DNA from 4 places in the Enterobacter sp. C3_dUdeg genome. Region 1 is predicted to be linked to each of the others. Evidence: predicted binding sites of a transcription regulator. Region 1 holds the regulator's gene; each other region holds the start of a gene.
The links. The regulator LexA, encoded in region 1, represses DNA repair genes until DNA is damaged. The targets are predictions, from matches to a motif close to TNCTGTATGTACATACAGNA.
Positions count from the first base shown of each region.

Region 1 (4,318 bases):
GGCGCTGGCGGGCGAAGTGCATACGCGCCACGCGCGCCAGTTTTTGCGCGATGATCTTGTCGGTACCGTGCTCGTCCGCCATACGACGCAGCGAAACGGAAGGGGAGAAACGCACAAAGCTGTCGCGTCCCAGCCAGGAGACCGCGAAGAACTTCTGGATGCCGTTAAGCATGCGCAGCGGCGGATTCTCTTCACCTTTTTCACGGCCCGGACGACGACCAAACATCACCGATACCGGCACCATCTGCACATCCAGATCGGGGTTGCTGCGGTGCAGGTCAAGATAGTCGTGGAACAGCTTGATGGACTCTTCTTTTGGCGTGTAGTAGGTAAACACGCGCGGTCCACCGTGAATGAACACGTAGCGCGGCAGCAGCGTACCGTCAACTTCAAGCGGTTCAAGCGGGTCCGGTAAGTCATGCGCCAGACACTGGGCGCGAAGCGTCAGTAAGTCTGCCTTCGAGTTATAAGGCAAAACGTACATAATAGGACGCGAGGTATCGAGCCCCAATTCCAGCGCGGGTTCTGCTGGGATAGACTTGCTTTTTACCAGGATGCTTAATGGTAAATTAAGTAATTTGTAGTAAATTCGTGGCCAGCCGGACATAAACGATGTAAAGCCTCTGGTTAATAATGCAATTGCGGCGCAAGGATAACAGAAAGCGCGCAAAATTTCTGTTGTTACCCGTCATACTTCAGGCTGTAGCGAAACGCGCTACAGTTCCTGTTACTGACGCTTTTTTTCATAAAAGGTTCTTTTAATGGCCAATAATACCACTGGGTTAACGCGTATCATCAAAGCCGCCGGCTATTCATGGAAAGGTTTCCGTGCCGCGTGGATCAACGAAGCCGCCTTTCGCCAGGAGGGCGTCGCCGCTATCATCGCGGTGATCATCGCCTGTTTCCTTGATGTTGATGCTATTACCCGCGTACTTCTAATCGGTTCCGTGCTTCTGGTGATGATAGTGGAAATTCTTAATAGCGCTATTGAAGCCGTTGTTGATCGCATTGGTTCAGATTTCCACGAGCTTTCTGGCCGCGCAAAAGACATGGGCTCTGCTGCCGTGTTGCTGGCGATTATCACTGCCGTTATCACCTGGGTCACGCTGCTTTGGTCACATTTCCGATGAGCCTCGAGGAATAATTAAGTCCCTGGTTTTTTGTGCAGTTTTTGGTTCCAAAATCGCCTTTGACTGTATATACTCACAGCATAACTGTATATACACCCAGGGGGCGGAATGAAAGCGTTAACGACCAGGCAGCAAGAGGTGTTTGATCTCATCCGGGATCATATCGGCCAGACGGGTATGCCACCCACGCGTGCGGAAATCGCGCAGCGTCTGGGCTTCCGTTCTCCGAATGCTGCCGAAGAACACCTGAAAGCGCTGGCGCGTAAAGGCGTGATTGAGATTGTTTCAGGCGCGTCACGCGGTATCCGCCTGCTGGTGGAAGAAGAGACGGGCATTCCGCTGATAGGCCGTGTTGCCGCCGGTGAGCCTTTACTGGCACAGCAACATATTGAAGGCCACTACCAGGTCGATCCTGGCATGTTCAAACCGAGCGCAGATTTCCTGCTGCGCGTTAGCGGTATGTCGATGAAAGACATCGGTATTCTTGATGGCGATCTGCTTGCGGTGCACAAAACGCAGGATGTGCGTAACGGCCAGGTAGTTGTCGCGCGCATTGATGATGAAGTTACCGTCAAGCGTCTGAAAAAACAGGGTAACACCGTTCAGCTGCTGCCTGAAAACAACGAGTTCTCCCCGATTGTGGTCGATCTCCGCGAACACAACTTCTCTATCGAAGGACTGGCGGTTGGGGTCATTCGCAACGGTGAATGGCTGTAATCTCTTCCTGACAGGCTATGGCGCCGCTGTAGCCTGCTTCATTCTCCACTCCCGGTATTTTTCATGTCACTGCTGACGGAATCAGATAAGGCATTGTGGCGTCTCGCTCTGCCGATGATTTTTTCCAATATCACCGTGCCCTTGCTGGGGCTGGTCGATACTGCCGTTATTGGTCATCTTGATTCGCCTGTTTATCTTGGCGGCGTGGCGATTGGCGCAACGGCAACCAGCTTCCTGTTTATGCTGCTGCTCTTTTTGCGCATGAGCACCACCGGACTCACGGCACAGGCTTATGGTGCAAAAGATCCGCTGCGTCTGGCGCGCGCGCTGGTCCAGCCGCTGATCCTTGCGCTTGGCGCGGGAGTGTTAATCGTTTTATTACGTACGCCCCTGATCGACCTTGCGCTCCATGTTGTTGGCGGCAGCGAGGCGGTACTGGCGCAGGCGCGACGTTTCCTTGAAATTCGCTGGCTCAGCGCGCCCGCCTCGCTGGCAAACCTGGTTCTGCTGGGGTGGCTACTGGGCGTTCAGTACGCCCGTGCGCCAGTGATTTTGCTGGTGGTAGGCAACCTTCTCAACATTGTGCTGGATGTCTGGCTGGTAATGGGCCTGAATATGAACGTGCAGGGCGCGGCGCTGGCGACGGCGATTGCCGAATACGGAACCTTGATTATCGGTCTGTGGATGGTCTGGCGCGTGCTGGCGATGCGCGGGATCTCCCTGGCGCTGCTCAAAACCGCATGGCGCGGCAATATCCGTAGGCTGCTGGCGCTCAATCGTGACATCATGCTGCGCTCGCTGCTGCTTCAGCTCTGCTTCGGCGCGCTGACGGTTTTCGGGGTCCGACTGGGGCCAGAAATCGTCGCGGTCAACGCGGTATTGATGACGCTGCTGACCTTTACCGCCTACGCGCTGGACGGATTTGCCTATGCGGTAGAAGCGCATTCCGGGCAGGCGTACGGGGCGCGCGAAAGCGAGCAGCTTAGGGACGTCTGGCGGGCAGCCTGCCGCCAGTCTGGGCTGGTGGCGCTGGCGTTTGGCCTGGTTTACGCCTGCTTTGGTGAGCAAATTGTCGCGTTGCTTACGTCTCTTCCTGCGCTGCGCGAGCTGGCGAGTCACTATCTCATCTGGCAAGTCATCTTACCGGTGGTCGGCGTCTGGTGTTATCTGCTGGACGGCATGTTCATTGGTGCGACGCGCGGAGCGGAAATGCGTAACAGCATGGCGGTCGCGGCGGCCGGGTTTGGTCTGACGCTGCTGACGCTTCCCTGGCTGGGTAATCACGGTTTGTGGCTGGCCCTGGCCGTTTTCCTCTCGCTGCGAGGGATATCGCTGGCTTTTATCTGGCACCGCCACTGGCAAAACGATACCTGGTTCCCTTCACGTCACGATATATCGTGACGGTTAAAGATTCCGAATATGAAATCAACTGCCGAATCCTTAACTACAATAATTATCACGTCCAGCAGAAAAGAACGTAACGGACGTTACGACCCGACGCTTAACTAAGAGGACACGATGATGAATAAAGACGAAATCGGCGGCAACTGGAAGCAGTTCAAAGGTAAAGCGAAAGAACAGTGGGGTAAGCTGACCGATGACGATATGACCGTCATTGAAGGTAAACGCGATCAGCTTGTCGGTAAAATCCAGGAGCGTTACGGCTACGCGAAAGACCAGGCGGAAAGAGAAGTGGGCGACTGGGAAAAACGCAACGACTACCGCTGGTAACCGGGCTATACCCGCAAGTACAAGGAAGTACACCCTGAGGGCGGCCATGAGCCGCCTTTTCTTTTGCCGTTAACGCGGTTTTTTCTTCACAAGAATAGAGTGGTCGTGCTGACACGCGTCCTGATGACGGCAGGCTTCCACTTCCACGCAGGCAGAGCACAGTCCGTGCGCTTCAATCACGTTATGACGCAGGGCAAAACCCATTTTCGCCGCCAGCGTATGCATAATATCTTCCACGCCTTCCGCAGCCTCTTCTTTCACCACGCCGCAGCGGTCGCAGATAAACATCGCCGATGTATGGGTGGGCTGATCGAACAGATGGCACAACACATAGCTGTTTGTGGACTCAACTTTGTGCACGAATCCTTGTACCAGCAGGAAATCCAGGGCGCGATACACGGTCGGAGGTTTCGCCTGCGGCTCGCTTTCGCGGAGCAGGTCCAGCAGATCGTAGGCGCTGATAGCACCCTGCTGCAGGCTCATCAGACGTAAGACTTCAAGGCGCTGCGGAGTCAGGCGCACATTGCGTTGCGAACACAGCTTTTCGGCCTGCGCTAACAGCTCTTTTGTGGACTTATCCATTTAGCACCCCGGATGTTATAGGACGGAAACCCCTACTTTATCATGTTCTGGTAAAAACGCCGAGATCCGCCAGTCTGTGCTATACCTGACCCATTGCAAACCGGGAAATAAACAATGAAAAAACCTGACTGTATTCGACACTGGCGCGACGTTGAAGG
Region 1 covers NZ_BAAKFX010000010.1:68,974-73,291, reverse strand. The annotation lists gene plsB (glycerol-3-phosphate 1-O-acyltransferase PlsB) at 1-607, opposite strand, end outside; gene AC27FC_RS18675 (diacylglycerol kinase) at 762-1,130, shown strand; gene lexA (transcriptional repressor LexA) at 1,239-1,847, shown strand; gene dinF (MATE family efflux transporter DinF) at 1,911-3,248, shown strand; gene AC27FC_RS18660 (CsbD family protein) at 3,369-3,578, shown strand; gene zur (zinc uptake transcriptional repressor Zur) at 3,648-4,160, opposite strand; gene AC27FC_RS18650 (cupin domain-containing protein) at 4,275-4,318, shown strand, end outside.

Region 2 (4,318 bases), on a different contig from region 1:
CCTGATAGTTGTCGGCACGCAGATACTCAATCGATAGGCGCATCACTTCGTGCATCTGGTTCCAGGACTTCTGCATCTCGTCGGTTAATGCCGCCTCCTGGCCGTTAACCTGCGGCAGCTTCTGCCACTCTTTGTTATAGGTTTCGGCTTTTGCCAGCGAGTCGGCTGCGGTGCCAAGCAGTTTATTGATCGCCGCAAGGGAAGCCGGATCGCGCTGGTTTTTCAGGTAGCGGATCGCCACCCGGGTGACGGTGACGCGCGTTTTCACCAGCGTGTTCACGCTGTCGCTCAGGCTTTCCTGCTGGGCATTGAGCACGCCGGAATTCTGGAAGTTATGGCGATCGTTGCTGACGGCAGAGTAGAACAACCCTCCCGTGACAACTTGCAACAGACAGAATATGGTGAGGGCAAAGATAATACCGGTAATCACGTGCAAATTTTTCAGCATAGCGGTCGTCCGTTAGAAAGGATGCAGAGGTACACCAATACTATCGTCGTATAGAATTTAAACTTTAATTTAACTCGCGCTTAACTAAGGGCTCCGGTGAGGAACCTGTTGTAAATCCGGATCATTTTTATGAGGAAGGTTAACATGAGCAGCATTGATAAAAGCGGGACGTACGCGCTCGGGACGCGGACGGTAAAACGACTGGGCTACGGTGCGATGCAGCTCGCCGGGCCGGGCGTCTTTGGTCCACCGAAGGATAAGCAGGCCGCGCTGGACGTGCTGCGCGAAGCGGCGGCGGCGGGGGTGAACCACATTGATACCAGTGATTTTTATGGTCCTCATGTCACTAACCAGCTGATCCGTGAGGCGCTTCACCCTTATCGGGACGATCTAACGCTCGTCACCAAGATTGGCGCCCGTCGCAACGACAAAGGTGCCTGGCTACCGGCCTTTTCCGCGCAGGAACTGACCCAGGCGGTGCATGACAACCTGCGTAATCTGCAGCTGGACGTGCTGGACGTGGTGAATCTCAGAATCATGTTTAGCGCGCACGGGCCGGCGGAAGGGTCAATTGCTGAACCGCTCTCCACCCTGGCCGAATTACAGCAGCAGGGGCTGGTGCGTCATATTGGCCTGAGCAACGTCACGGCCACCCAGGTTGCGGAAGCCCAGAAAATGGTTCCGGTGGTGTGCGTGCAGAACATGTACAACATTGTGAACCGGGGTGACGACGCGCTGGTGGATCTGCTGGCGCAGCAGGGGATCGCGTATGTGCCGTTCTTCCCATTGGGAGGCTTTACGCCACTGCAATCTTCCGGGCTGAAGGCCGTCGCGGATTCACTGGGCGCCACGCCAATGCAGGTTGCGCTGGCATGGCTGCTGCAGCGTTCCCCGAATATTCTGCTGATCCCAGGCACCTCTTCCGTAGCGCATCTGCGGCAAAACCTCGCGGCGGGGGAGCTGCGTTTGCCGCCTGAAGCACTGGAAACGCTGAATTCGCTGAGGGATTAAAAGTGACACGCGCAAAGCCTGGAGGGTGCTTCCGGCTTTGCGCGCTTAGGCTCCTGTCTGACTTTTCTGCCTGTGAAGCGCTAACGCTTCCGCCACAATCTCCTGCTTGCTCTTACGCGTCTCAAAGGCGGTGGTTCTGATGTACTCCATCAGATCGGGATCGATGCGGGCGCTCAGCATCCTGAGATCGGCCTCCTTTGCCAGACCGCGTGCAACACGCTTGTCTGGATAGTCACGGGCTGGCATTGAAAATATTCTCCAGTAAGTCTTGTTAATTCGTGCCGTAAAATATGCTTTTATCTGACTTAAAAGTCAACATGTAGTTATTGCATAGTGATGTTATTTTTTATAAGTCATAAACTAGATGACTTTTATATGACTTGTGCTGTCAGGCCTGTTAACGGCGGGCAACGTTGCTAAATTAAAACCGCTCAAACTTCAACGCGTTTGGGTTCGCCTTTGGAAATGACCTTGATCCTTGTCCATAATCCGTAATACTGTATTTATATACAGTACCTGGCGAGAAAGGCATTATGGACACTCTCTTTTCTTATCACCCAAAACAAGACATTGAATTACCTTTGTTTTTAGAACGCGTTGCCTGTGGTTTCCCCAGCCCGGCGCAGGATTATGTGGAGGATCGTCTCGATCTTAACCGGCTGGCAGTCAGACACCCCAGTGCGACCTATTTTATCAAGGTGAGTGGAGACTCCATGATTGGGGCGGGGATCGGCGACGGCGATCTGCTGGTGGTCGATCGTTCGTTAAATGCCGAACACGGGGATATCGTCGTGGCGTCGGTCGCCGGTGAGTTTACGGTGAAAGAGCTACAGACCCGTCCGGTTCTGAGACTTCTGCCGCATAATGCCCGCTATCAGCCGATTACCTTTCAGTCTGAAGAGGAGCTGCAGATCTTCGGCGTCGTCACCCACACGCTCAAAACGCATAAACATGTTCGCGCTGGTTGATGTGAATAGCTTTTACGCCTCCTGCGAGCGGGTCTTCCGCCCCGATCTGCAGGGGAAACCCATCGTGGTGGTGTCCAATAACGACGGCTGCATCATTTCGCTGTCGCGGGAGGCAAAGCAGTTCGGCATAAAAATGGGTGAGCCGTATTTTAAATTCAAAGAAAAGCTATATCCGTCAAAAGTTTACGTCTTTAGCTCGAACTATGCGCTGTATGCCGATCTCAGCAGTCGGGTCATGCAGACGCTGACCGATCTCGCCCCGGCAATAGAGATTTACTCCATCGATGAAGCGTTCGTGAACGTTTCAGGGGTCAGCCACTGCCTGTCGCTGGAAGCGTTCGGTCACCAGATGCGCACAGAGGTCTTTAAAAATACGGGCCTAACCGTTGGCGTCGGTATTGCCCCGACCAAAACCCTTGCAAAGCTGGCCAACTATGCGGCGAAACGCTGGGCCAGCACGGGCGGCGTGGTCGATCTCTCAGGCCGCGAGCGGCAGCGTAAGCTGCTGGAAAAGGTTCCGGTAGAGGAGGTGTGGGGCGTAGGGCGGCGCATCACGAAAAAGCTCAACGCTATGGGCATTACCACGGCGCTGGAGCTGGCGGAAGCGTCGTCCTGGGTCATCCGCAAACATTTCAACGTGGTACTGGAGCGGACGGCCCGCGAGCTGCGCGGTGAGCCCTGTCTTGATCTGGAGGAGTTCACCCCCACCAAGCAGCAAATCATCTGTAGCCGTTCGTTTGGACACCGTATTACCCAATATGAAGAGATGCACCAGGCCATTTGCGCCTACGCGGAACGCGCTGCGGAAAAACTGCGCGGCGAGCATCAATACTGTTGTTTTATCAGCGTGTTTGTGCGCACCAGCCCGCACGCGGATAACGAAATTTATTACGGCAATCAGGCTTCCGTCACCCTGATGACGCCTACCAATGACTCACGGGATATCATCCGCGCCGCCACGGAGGCGCTGGGGCGTATATGGCTCGACGGCTATCGCTATATGAAAGCCGGGGTCATGCTTGCGGACTTTTTCAGCAGCGGCGTCGCCCAGCTTAACTTGTTTGACGATAATCGCCTGCGCGCCAACAGCGCGGCGCTGATGGAAACGATCGACAGCCTGAATCATTCCGGCAAAGGGAAGATATGGTTTGCCGGGCAGGGTATTGAGAAATCCTGGGCGATGAAGCGTGAGATGCTGTCACCGGCCTATACGACGCGGTACGCCGATTTGCCGGTGGCGAAGTAGAAGATGGTTGCGTTATTTCTTTTGCGTCAACCAGGTTGCCGCAGCCGTCAGCACGCCAATCCACGGCATTTGGCCCGCTCCGGCCAGGAAGTTATGGCGATCGATCTCGTTATTTTTACGGATATCGGCAAGGCGGGTAAGCGCCTCTTTTTCATCCGCGGCGCCAATCTCCTCAAACTGTTTTTCAAACCCCTGAGCGATGAGCTGAGCGGCCGCATCGGTGTTTGCGCTCTCGATCGCAATGAGGTTCGGGCCTTTTTGGAAAAAACGGTAATCCGGCATAAGTGCTCCAGAAAGAGGAGGATACGGTAAAAACACTCTATTCCTGGCGGTTAAAAAATGCACGTGATTTACGGCGGAAATAATCAATTTTTCTTTATTATTTCAGGCAGTAACTGCTCGATTACGCTGACGACCTTTCTGACGCGCTGCGGAATAAAGCGGGCGTCAGGGTAGACGGCATAGAGGAAGCGATCGGGTAACCGCCAGTCGGGCAGCACCGGTACCAGCGTGCCCGCCTGCAGCGCCCTGTCCACGAGCGGTCGCTGCATGCCGCCGATACCCATGCCGGATTCCAGCGCCTGCAGCAGCGCGTCGCTGGTGTTGGCTCGGAAAACAGTATTCACGTTGATCTCGACCGTTTCC
Region 2 covers NZ_BAAKFX010000001.1:1,209,432-1,213,749, reverse strand. The annotation lists gene tcp (methyl-accepting chemotaxis citrate transducer) at 1-448, opposite strand, end outside; gene AC27FC_RS05650 (aldo/keto reductase family oxidoreductase) at 593-1,459, shown strand; gene AC27FC_RS05645 (hypothetical protein) at 1,505-1,705, opposite strand; gene umuD (translesion error-prone DNA polymerase V autoproteolytic subunit) at 1,993-2,427, shown strand; gene umuC (translesion error-prone DNA polymerase V subunit UmuC) at 2,411-3,673, shown strand; gene AC27FC_RS05630 (hypothetical protein) at 3,686-3,955, opposite strand; gene AC27FC_RS05625 (LysR family transcriptional regulator) at 4,039-4,318, opposite strand, start outside.
Region 2: umuD (translesion error-prone DNA polymerase V autoproteolytic subunit) is a predicted target of LexA. The motif match lies at 1,955-1,974, and genes of this name have one in related genera.

Region 3 (4,318 bases), on a different contig from region 1:
GGCGGCGTTAACAGATCCAGAGACGGCAGCGGCGTGCTTGGACGCTGCAGCGGACGGCTGTCACCGTTACGCATCAGCAGCGGGTGAATCAGACTTTCCTGCGGCTGAGGCGCAGGCTGCTGGAACTGCGACGGCTGTGGTGGCTGCTGCGGTTGCTGAACAGATTGATGCGGCTGCGCATACGGCTGTTGAACAGGCTGCTGCGGCTGCGCATAGGCCTGTGGTGCTGGCTGCTGGCGCACAGGCTCAGCTTCCGGCATCACGCTCGGGGTAAATAAAGGCTCGCTAGGGCCATCATCCACCAAATCCTTCATCGGCGAGAATTCAAAATCAGACAGCGAGAACGGATTTGCACCAGCCGGTTGTTCACCGGAATAGCGCTGCTGCTGGGTGGCGGCGAACTGGCGTGCCAGTTCTGCTTCAGCCGCGTCATCTTCGTCTTCCAGCACCGGTTCATCGTGCTGGTATTCATCACCGTAGCGTTGATTCTGCTGCGCGGCGAACTGACGGGCCAGCTCGTCCTGCTGCATTTCATCGGCGTCATCTTCGTACTCAGGCTCGCGCGCTTTCTCTTCCGCCATACGCTGGGAAGGCAGCTTGATGCCATAAGAGGCAAGCTCACGGCGGGTTGGAACGCGAACGCGGTTAGGGCGAGGCAGTTGCGGACCAATCCCCTCCTTCACCTGAGGACGTGGCGCGCCACTGGTTGCCAGGCTAAAAACAGGTGCAGCCACGGCAGCGGCCGCGGTAGCCTGCTTCACGCTTTCCGCTACGGGTGCGACTGCAGGCGTCGGGTCGATCGGTGGAACGGAAACAGAAGGCGCTTTCGTCACCGGCTCCTGCACCGGTTCAGGCACAGGCTGGTACCAGGCCGCCAGCTGCTCGCGTTCACGCGCGCGACGCTCTTCAACTTCTTCAAAATAGTACATCGGCGGACGAGAGGGTTTTACCTCTTCCACGATTTCAGGTTCAGGCTGCGGCTCTACATAAGGCTGCACAGGTTCAACCGGTTCAGGCACATACTCCTGATAAGGTTGGGCCACAGGCTGTTCATAGTGCGGGGACTCTTGCGGTTCATATGCAGGCTGCGGCGGCTGATATGGCTGCTGCCACTGCTCCTGCTGCACAGGGATGTAGCTTTCAGGTTCAGGCGCGATAACCGGCTCCGGCGTGTGAACGCCTGGCGCAGTCTGCCAGTCAACCTGAGGCTGCTGAATAACGGATTCCGGCGGCGAAACCGGCGCGGATGGCGTCACGGCCCCGACAGGCGCGGCATACGCCTGCGCAGCGGTCGTCGCGGCTGCGGCGGCTGCAACCGGCTCGGTAACCGAATGGCCATTTAACAGCGGATCGTATTCGTCGAAGTCACCCGGAGTGGCCCGGCTGCCGGAGAAGAGCACATCGTCAGGATCGACGGCGACACCCGCAGCGCGATACGCCACCTGCTCGTCTTCATCCATGCGCTTACCGGAGAAGAGCGCCGCATCGGTTTTACGACCCAGCGGATTGGCAAATTTTTCAGCAACACGCTGGCGACGCGCCAGCGCGCCGCGCAAAATACGCGCACGACGAGACTCGCGACGCTGCACAGGCGCGTCATCTTCCTCTTCATCTTCGTATTCGTCTTCATCAACCCACGTATCGTCACGGCGGGTACGGTTGCTGGCGAAAGTCAGAATGGTGAGGATAAAACTTCCGATCTTCTCAGCAATGCTCACCCAGGACCAGCCGGTAAACAGCGTCAGCCCGGCCGCCCAGATGCACAGCAGCGCCAGCGTGCCGCCGCTGCTGTGCAGCATCGGCTGCAGCGCAGAACTGAGTAAACTGCCGATCACTCCGCCAGAGGCGAAGTACCAGATATCATCCGCATTGATTGCCGCCAGCCCGCACGAGGTGAGGATCAGCGCCAGCGCGCCAATCAGGCGCAGCGACACGGCAAAATAGTCGATGTAATCATCGTTCTGACGATGACGCCACGCAAACCAGCATCCGCCAATGATAATGACGGGAAGGGTGTAGGCCATCACACCGAAAATGAAGAACAGCGTGTCCGCAAGCCAGGCACCGGGGACACCGCCTAAATTATGGATAGGCTCATGCCATGCAGTTTGTGACCAGCTGGGATCTGAGGGGTTGAAACTGAGTAAGGCTGCCATCAGCCAGACGGCAAAAAGGGCAATAACAATCAGCAAAGCCTCGAGGAGACGACGTCCGCTGCTTAGCTTCGATAGTGTGACTTCTTTGTCTTCAGTGTATTCCTGGCTCAAAAAAGGCTCTCCAGGTATCAGGCATATCCTGCCTTTTTGCTAAAACGGACAACAGCGCCGGGACTCCCCGGCACTGTTGCTGTATGGATTAACAGGAGTGTAATCAAACTACGCTGATTTTGCACCTGTTCCGTGTTAGCGCGTCTTAATAACCAGACGATTGCTCTGTTTGACCTCTTCCATCACCACATACGTACGGGTGTCGTTCACGCCTGGCAGACGCAGCAGGGTTTCCCCCAGCAGCTTACGGTAGGCGGACATATCAGGCACACGGGTTTTCAACAGGTAGTCGAAATCACCGGACACCAGATGACACTCTTGAATTTCTTCAAGTTTTTGTACAGCGGCGTTAAATTGCTCAAACACATCCGGCGCACCACGATTCAGAGTAATCTCAACAAATACCAGAAGTGAGGCATCCAGATAATGCGGGTTCAGCAGAGCAGTATAGCCCTGAATGAAACCCTGTCTTTCCAGTCGGCGCACACGCTCAAGGCACGGCGTCGGGGAAAGTCCCACACGTTTTGAAAGCTCGACGTTGGAAATACGCCCATCCTTTTGCAATTCATTAAGAATGTTACGATCGATACGGTCGAGATCTTTGCCAGGGCGCTTCTTGCTATCTACCATTATTATTGTCTCTCTGTATTCCTTCCCTACTCCTGCCTGGACCCTGTGCACATCACTGTTCAGAGCCTGTACCCGTTAGTCATCACATCGCCTGGTTTTGTATTAGACGCGATGCGGATTCGGGTTCTGTTGGTAAGAAGACCGTTGCCCTAAGGCAGTCACCGACATCACGTATGGCGTCTGTCCACGCCATGCGTAGATTTCACTGACACGGTAAAAATGGCATTTACGTGCATGCCTATGCGGCATACGGTTAACGCGGTTTTTTTTCTTCCTTGAATGTTTTCGCAAAAGCGCAGGGGATTGTCAAAGCAAAACATCGTTTTTTAGTACAACATGCCGGATATTCATTACGGCAGGGTATTAATCCTCATTTTATTGCCTTACAAACGACCGGTTTTCAGGCGAAAGCGTGATGTTATAGCGCCTCATTCATCGCTCGTGGCTATTACACAGATTGATATCAAAATTGCTGCGCTCTTTTTTTACGACAACAAATTCCCTACAATCCAGCCAAATGTCTGCCAACAACAATGGGGATCTCATGGGCACGGCCAAACACAGTAAGCTGCTAATCCTTGGTTCTGGACCTGCGGGATATACCGCAGCGGTCTATGCTGCACGCGCTAACCTGCACCCGGTACTCATCACCGGCATGGAAAAAGGCGGTCAGCTGACCACCACCACCGAAGTGGAAAACTGGCCAGGGGACCCGAACGACCTGACCGGGCCGCTGCTGATGGAACGTATGCACGAGCATGCCGCTAAATTCGAAACTGAAATTCTGTTCGACCACATCAATAAGGTCGATCTGCAGAACCGTCCGTTCCGCCTGACGGGCGACAGCGGCGAATACACCTGTGACGCGCTGATCATCGCCACCGGCGCCTCTGCCCGTTACCTCGGCCTGCCATCTGAAGAAGCGTTCAAAGGCCGCGGCGTCTCTGCCTGCGCAACCTGTGACGGTTTCTTCTACCGTAATCAGAAAGTCGCGGTCATCGGCGGCGGCAACACCGCAGTGGAAGAAGCGCTCTACCTGGCGAACATTGCCTCTGAAGTGCACTTGATCCACCGTCGCGAAACCTTCCGCGCGGAGAAGATCCTGATCAAACGTCTGATGGATAAAGTGGCCAGCGGCAACATCGTGCTGCACACCAACCGTACCCTGGAAGAGGTGACGGGCGACCAGATGGGCGTTGCCGGTCTGCGTATTCGTGATACCCAGAACACCGATAACGTCGAAACGCTTGAAGTGGCGGGTCTGTTCGTGGCGATCGGTCACAGCCCGAACACCGCGATCTTCGACGGTCAGCTGGAGCTGGAAAACGGCTACATCAAAGTGCAGTCCGGCATTCACGGTAACGCGACCCAGACCAGCATCCCGGGCGTGTTCGCGGCTGGCGACGTGATGGACCATATTT
Region 3 covers NZ_BAAKFX010000004.1:152,334-156,651, forward strand. The annotation lists gene AC27FC_RS12795 (DNA translocase FtsK 4TM domain-containing protein) at 1-2,267, opposite strand, end outside; gene lrp (leucine-responsive transcriptional regulator Lrp) at 2,403-2,897, opposite strand; gene trxB (thioredoxin-disulfide reductase) at 3,442-4,318, shown strand, end outside.
Region 3: AC27FC_RS12795 (DNA translocase FtsK 4TM domain-containing protein) is a predicted target of LexA. The motif match lies at 2,345-2,364, and genes of this name have one in related genera.

Region 4 (4,318 bases), on a different contig from region 1:
GGGTGATCGCGGCGCTGGTGCAAATCCTCGAGATGATCCTCGATAAGTATTTCCCGTCGCTCTACAACGCGCTGGGGATCTTCCTGCCGCTGATCGCGGTGAACTGCGCCATCTTCGGTGGCGTCTCGTTTATGGTGCAGCGTGATTACAACTTCAGCGAATCCGTGGTGTACGGTTTTGGTTCCGGCATCGGCTGGATGCTGGCGATTGTCACCATGGCGGGGATCCGCGAGAAAATGAAATATGCCAACGTGCCTGCTGGTCTGCGTGGCCTGGGGATCACCTTTATCACCACCGGGCTGATGGCGCTGGGCTTTATGTCCTTCTCCGGTGTGCAGCTATAAGGGCAAACAGATGGAAATTATCCTTGGCGTGGTGATGTTCACGCTGATTGTACTGGTGCTGTCAGGGCTTATTCTGGCGGCGCGCGCGAAGCTGGTGAATTCCGGCGACGTGGTCATTGATATTAACGACGAGCCGCAGAATCAGATCCGCACGCCGGCCGGAGACAAGCTGCTCAACACGCTCTCCGGTAACGGCATTTTTGTCTCCTCAGCCTGCGGCGGCGGCGGTTCCTGCGGGCAGTGCCGCGTGACGGTAAAAGAGGGCGGCGGCGATATTCTGCCAACCGAACTGGCGCATATCACAAAGCGTGAGGCAAAAGAGGGCTGTCGTCTGGCCTGCCAGGTCGCGGTACGTCAGAACATGAAGATTGAGCTGCCGGAAGAGATCTTCGGCGTCAAAAAATGGGAGTGCGAGGTTATCTCTAATGATAACAAAGCCACCTTTATTAAAGAGCTGAAGCTGCGGGTGCCGGAAGGCGAGCATGTCCCGTTCCGCGCCGGAGGATACATTCAGATTGAGTGCCCGGAGCACGCTGTGGCCTATGCGGACTTTGACGTTCCGCATGAGTACCGCGCCGACTGGGACAAATTCAATCTCTTCCGCTTTGTATCTGAGGTGAAAGAGCCGACGCTGCGCGCCTACTCGATGGCCAACTACCCGGAAGAGAAGGGCATCATCATGCTCAACGTGCGTATCGCCACGCCGCCACCGAATGTGCCGGATGCACCGCCGGGCGTCATGTCGTCATACATCTGGTCTCTGAAGCCTGGCGATAAGGTGACGATCTCCGGCCCGTTCGGGGAGTTCTTCGCGAAAGATACCGACGCGGAAATGGTGTTTATCGGCGGCGGTGCCGGTATGGCCCCGATGCGCTCGCACATCTTTGACCAGCTCAAGCGGCTGGGGAGCCAGCGTAAGATCAGCTTCTGGTACGGGGCGCGCTCGCTGCGCGAGATGTTCTATGAAGATGAGTTTGAACAGCTGGCGCGTGAAAACCCGAACTTTACCTTCCATGTGGCGCTTTCCGATCCGCAGCCGGAAGATAACTGGACGGGCTATACGGGGTTCATCCACAACGTGCTGTATGAAAACTACCTCAAACAGCACCCAGCGCCTGAGGACTGCGAGTTCTATATGTGTGGTCCGCCGATGATGAACGCCGCCGTGATTAAGATGCTGAAAGATCTCGGTGTCGAAGATGAGAACATCATGCTCGATGACTTTGGAGGCTGATGATGCTGACGTTTCTGGCAACCTTTGTGGTTTTTGTGCTTGTCGTCTTCGGCATGTCGTTAGGCTGGATCGTTAAGCGGAAAAGCATTCAGGGCAGCTGCGGCGGTATTTCCTCTATTGGGATGGAAAAGGTTTGCGACTGTCCGGAACCGTGCGATGCGCGGAAGAAAAGGATGGCCCTCGAACAGCAGCGCATTATTTAATTTTTTTGTAGGCCGGGTAAGGCAAAGCCGCCACCCGGCGTTATCACATCTGCTTCTCAATCCTCATTTGTTTACTGTATACTTATCCAGTGATGAGTGAGGGCTTACTATGCGCAAAATAATCCATGTCGATATGGACTGCTTTTTTGCCGCAGTGGAGATGCGTGACAACCCGGCGCTGCGGGATATTCCCATCGCCATTGGCGGCAGCCGCGTTCAGCGTGGTGTCATCAGCACCGCCAATTATCCTGCGCGCAAATTTGGCGTGCGCAGCGCGATGCCGACGGCGATGGCCTTAAAGCTTTGCCCTCATCTCACGCTTCTGCCCGGCCGGTTTGAAGCCTATAAAGAGGCTTCCCTCCATATTCGGGAAATCTTCTCCCGCTATACCTCTCTGATAGAGCCGCTGTCGCTGGACGAAGCCTATCTGGATGTGACCGACAGCGTGCACTGCCACGGCTCCGCCACGCTGATGGCGCAGGAGATCCGCCAGAGGATTTTCAACGAGCTGAATCTGACGGCATCGGCGGGCGTCGCGCCCGTTAAATTCCTCGCCAAAATTGCCTCCGATTTAAATAAGCCCAACGGTCAATACGTCATCACGCCTGACGAGGTGCCGGCGTTTTTGAAAACGCTGCCGCTCGGCAAAATACCCGGCGTGGGAAAAGTCTCCGCCGCAAAGCTGGAAAGCATGGGGCTACGGACCTGCGAAGACGTGCAGCGAAGCGATCTCGCTATGCTGCTCAAGCGCTTCGGGAAGTTTGGCCGCGTGCTGTGGGAGCGCAGCCAGGGAATTGACGATCGCGATGTGAACAGCGAGCGGCTGCGGAAATCCGTCGGCGTTGAGCGCACCCTCATTGAAGATATTCATGACTGGTCCGAATGCGAAACCATTATCACGGAACAGCTTTACCCGGAGCTGGAACGACGCTTAAGCAAGGTGAAGCCGGATCTGCTCATTGCCCGTCAGGGCATCAAGCTTAAATTCAACGACTTCCAGCAGACCACGCAGGAACACGTCTGGCCGCGTCTGAATAAAGACGATCTTATCGCGACGGCGAAAAAGGCATGGGAAGAGCGCCGGGGCGGACGAGGGGTGAGGCTGGTGGGGTTGCACGTTACGCTGCTGGATCCGCAGCTAGAGCGCCAGCTGGTTCTGGGGTTGTAAAAAAGCCCGGTGGCGCTACGCTTACCGGGCCTACGTTTTTCACCCTCTCCCTGTGGGAGAGGGCTGGAGTGAGGGTATTACTTAACGGGGATCGCTTTCAGCAGCTCAGTCAGCAGCGTCCAGTAGTGACCGACGCTTTCGATATGGACCTGCTCATCCGGCGAGTGCGGACCGGTAATGGTTGGCCCGATGGACACCATGTCCATGTCCGGATACGGTTTCTTGAACAGACCACATTCCAGACCGGCGTGGATCACCTGAATGTTCGGCGTGCTGTTGAACAGACGCTGATAGGTTTCACGCACCAGCGCCATCACCGGAGAACTTGCATCCGGCTGCCAGCCCGGGTAGCTGCCTTTGGCAGACGTTTTTGCGCCCGCCAGCGTGCCCAGAGATTCCAGCATGCTCACCACGTACTCTTTACCGCTGTCGATAAGGGAGCGGATCAGGCAGATGATTTCCGCGCTGTCGTCGCTCATGGTCACCACGCCCACGTTCAGCGAGGTTTCCACCACGCCTTTCGCCACGTCAGAGTTACGGATCACGCCGTTTGGCGTCGCGTTCAGCAGCTGAACGAAGGTGTCACGAGACTGCGCGGTCAGCGCGTCTTTATCCGTAGATACGGATTCCAGCACCACGGTCAGGTTTTTCTCTTTCGCCGACAGTTCGTTTTTCAGGATATCCAGATATACGGTGGAGAGTTTTTTCAGCTCGTCCGCTTTTGCCGCTGGAACCGCTACGGTGGCGAAGGCTTCGCGTGGGATCGCGTTACGCAGGGTACCGCCGTTGAAGTCTACCAGACGCAGATCCAGCTCGGCCGCATGGCCTGCCAGGAAGCGCGCCAGCAGCTTGTTGGCGTTACCCAGACCCAGGTGAATATCACCGCCGGAGTGGCCGCCTTTCAGCCCTTTCAGCGTCAGCTTGAAGGTCTGGAAGCCAGCAGGAATCGCTTCGCGCTTCAGCGGCAGGGTAGAGATGAAATCAATCCCGCCCGCGCAGCCCATGTAGATCTCGCCTTCTTCTTCAGAGTCGGTGTTGATCAGGATGTCCGCCTGCAGCCAGTTCGCCTGCAGACCAAACGCGCCGTCCATGCCCGCTTCTTCGGTCATGGTCAGCAGCACTTCCAGCGGACCGTGTTCAACGCTGTCGTCGGCCAGCACGGCCAGCGCAGAGGCCATACCGATGCCGTTATCCGCGCCCAGCGTGGTGCCGCGTGCTTTCACCCAGTCGCCGTCGATGTACGGTTGAATCGGGTCTTTGGTGAAGTCGTGAACGGTGTCGTTGTTCTTCTGTGGCACCATGTCCAGGTGCGCCTGCAGCACAACCGGTTTGCGGTTTTCCATGCCTGCGGTAGCCGGTTTGCGGATCA
Region 4 covers NZ_BAAKFX010000002.1:475,932-480,249, reverse strand. The annotation lists gene nqrE (NADH:ubiquinone reductase (Na(+)-transporting) subunit E) at 1-344, shown strand, start outside; gene nqrF (NADH:ubiquinone reductase (Na(+)-transporting) subunit F) at 355-1,578, shown strand; gene nqrM ((Na+)-NQR maturation NqrM) at 1,578-1,781, shown strand; gene dinB (DNA polymerase IV) at 1,891-2,949, shown strand; gene pepD (cytosol nonspecific dipeptidase) at 3,027-4,318, opposite strand, start outside.
Region 4: dinB (DNA polymerase IV) is a predicted target of LexA. The motif match lies at 1,854-1,873, and genes of this name have one in related genera.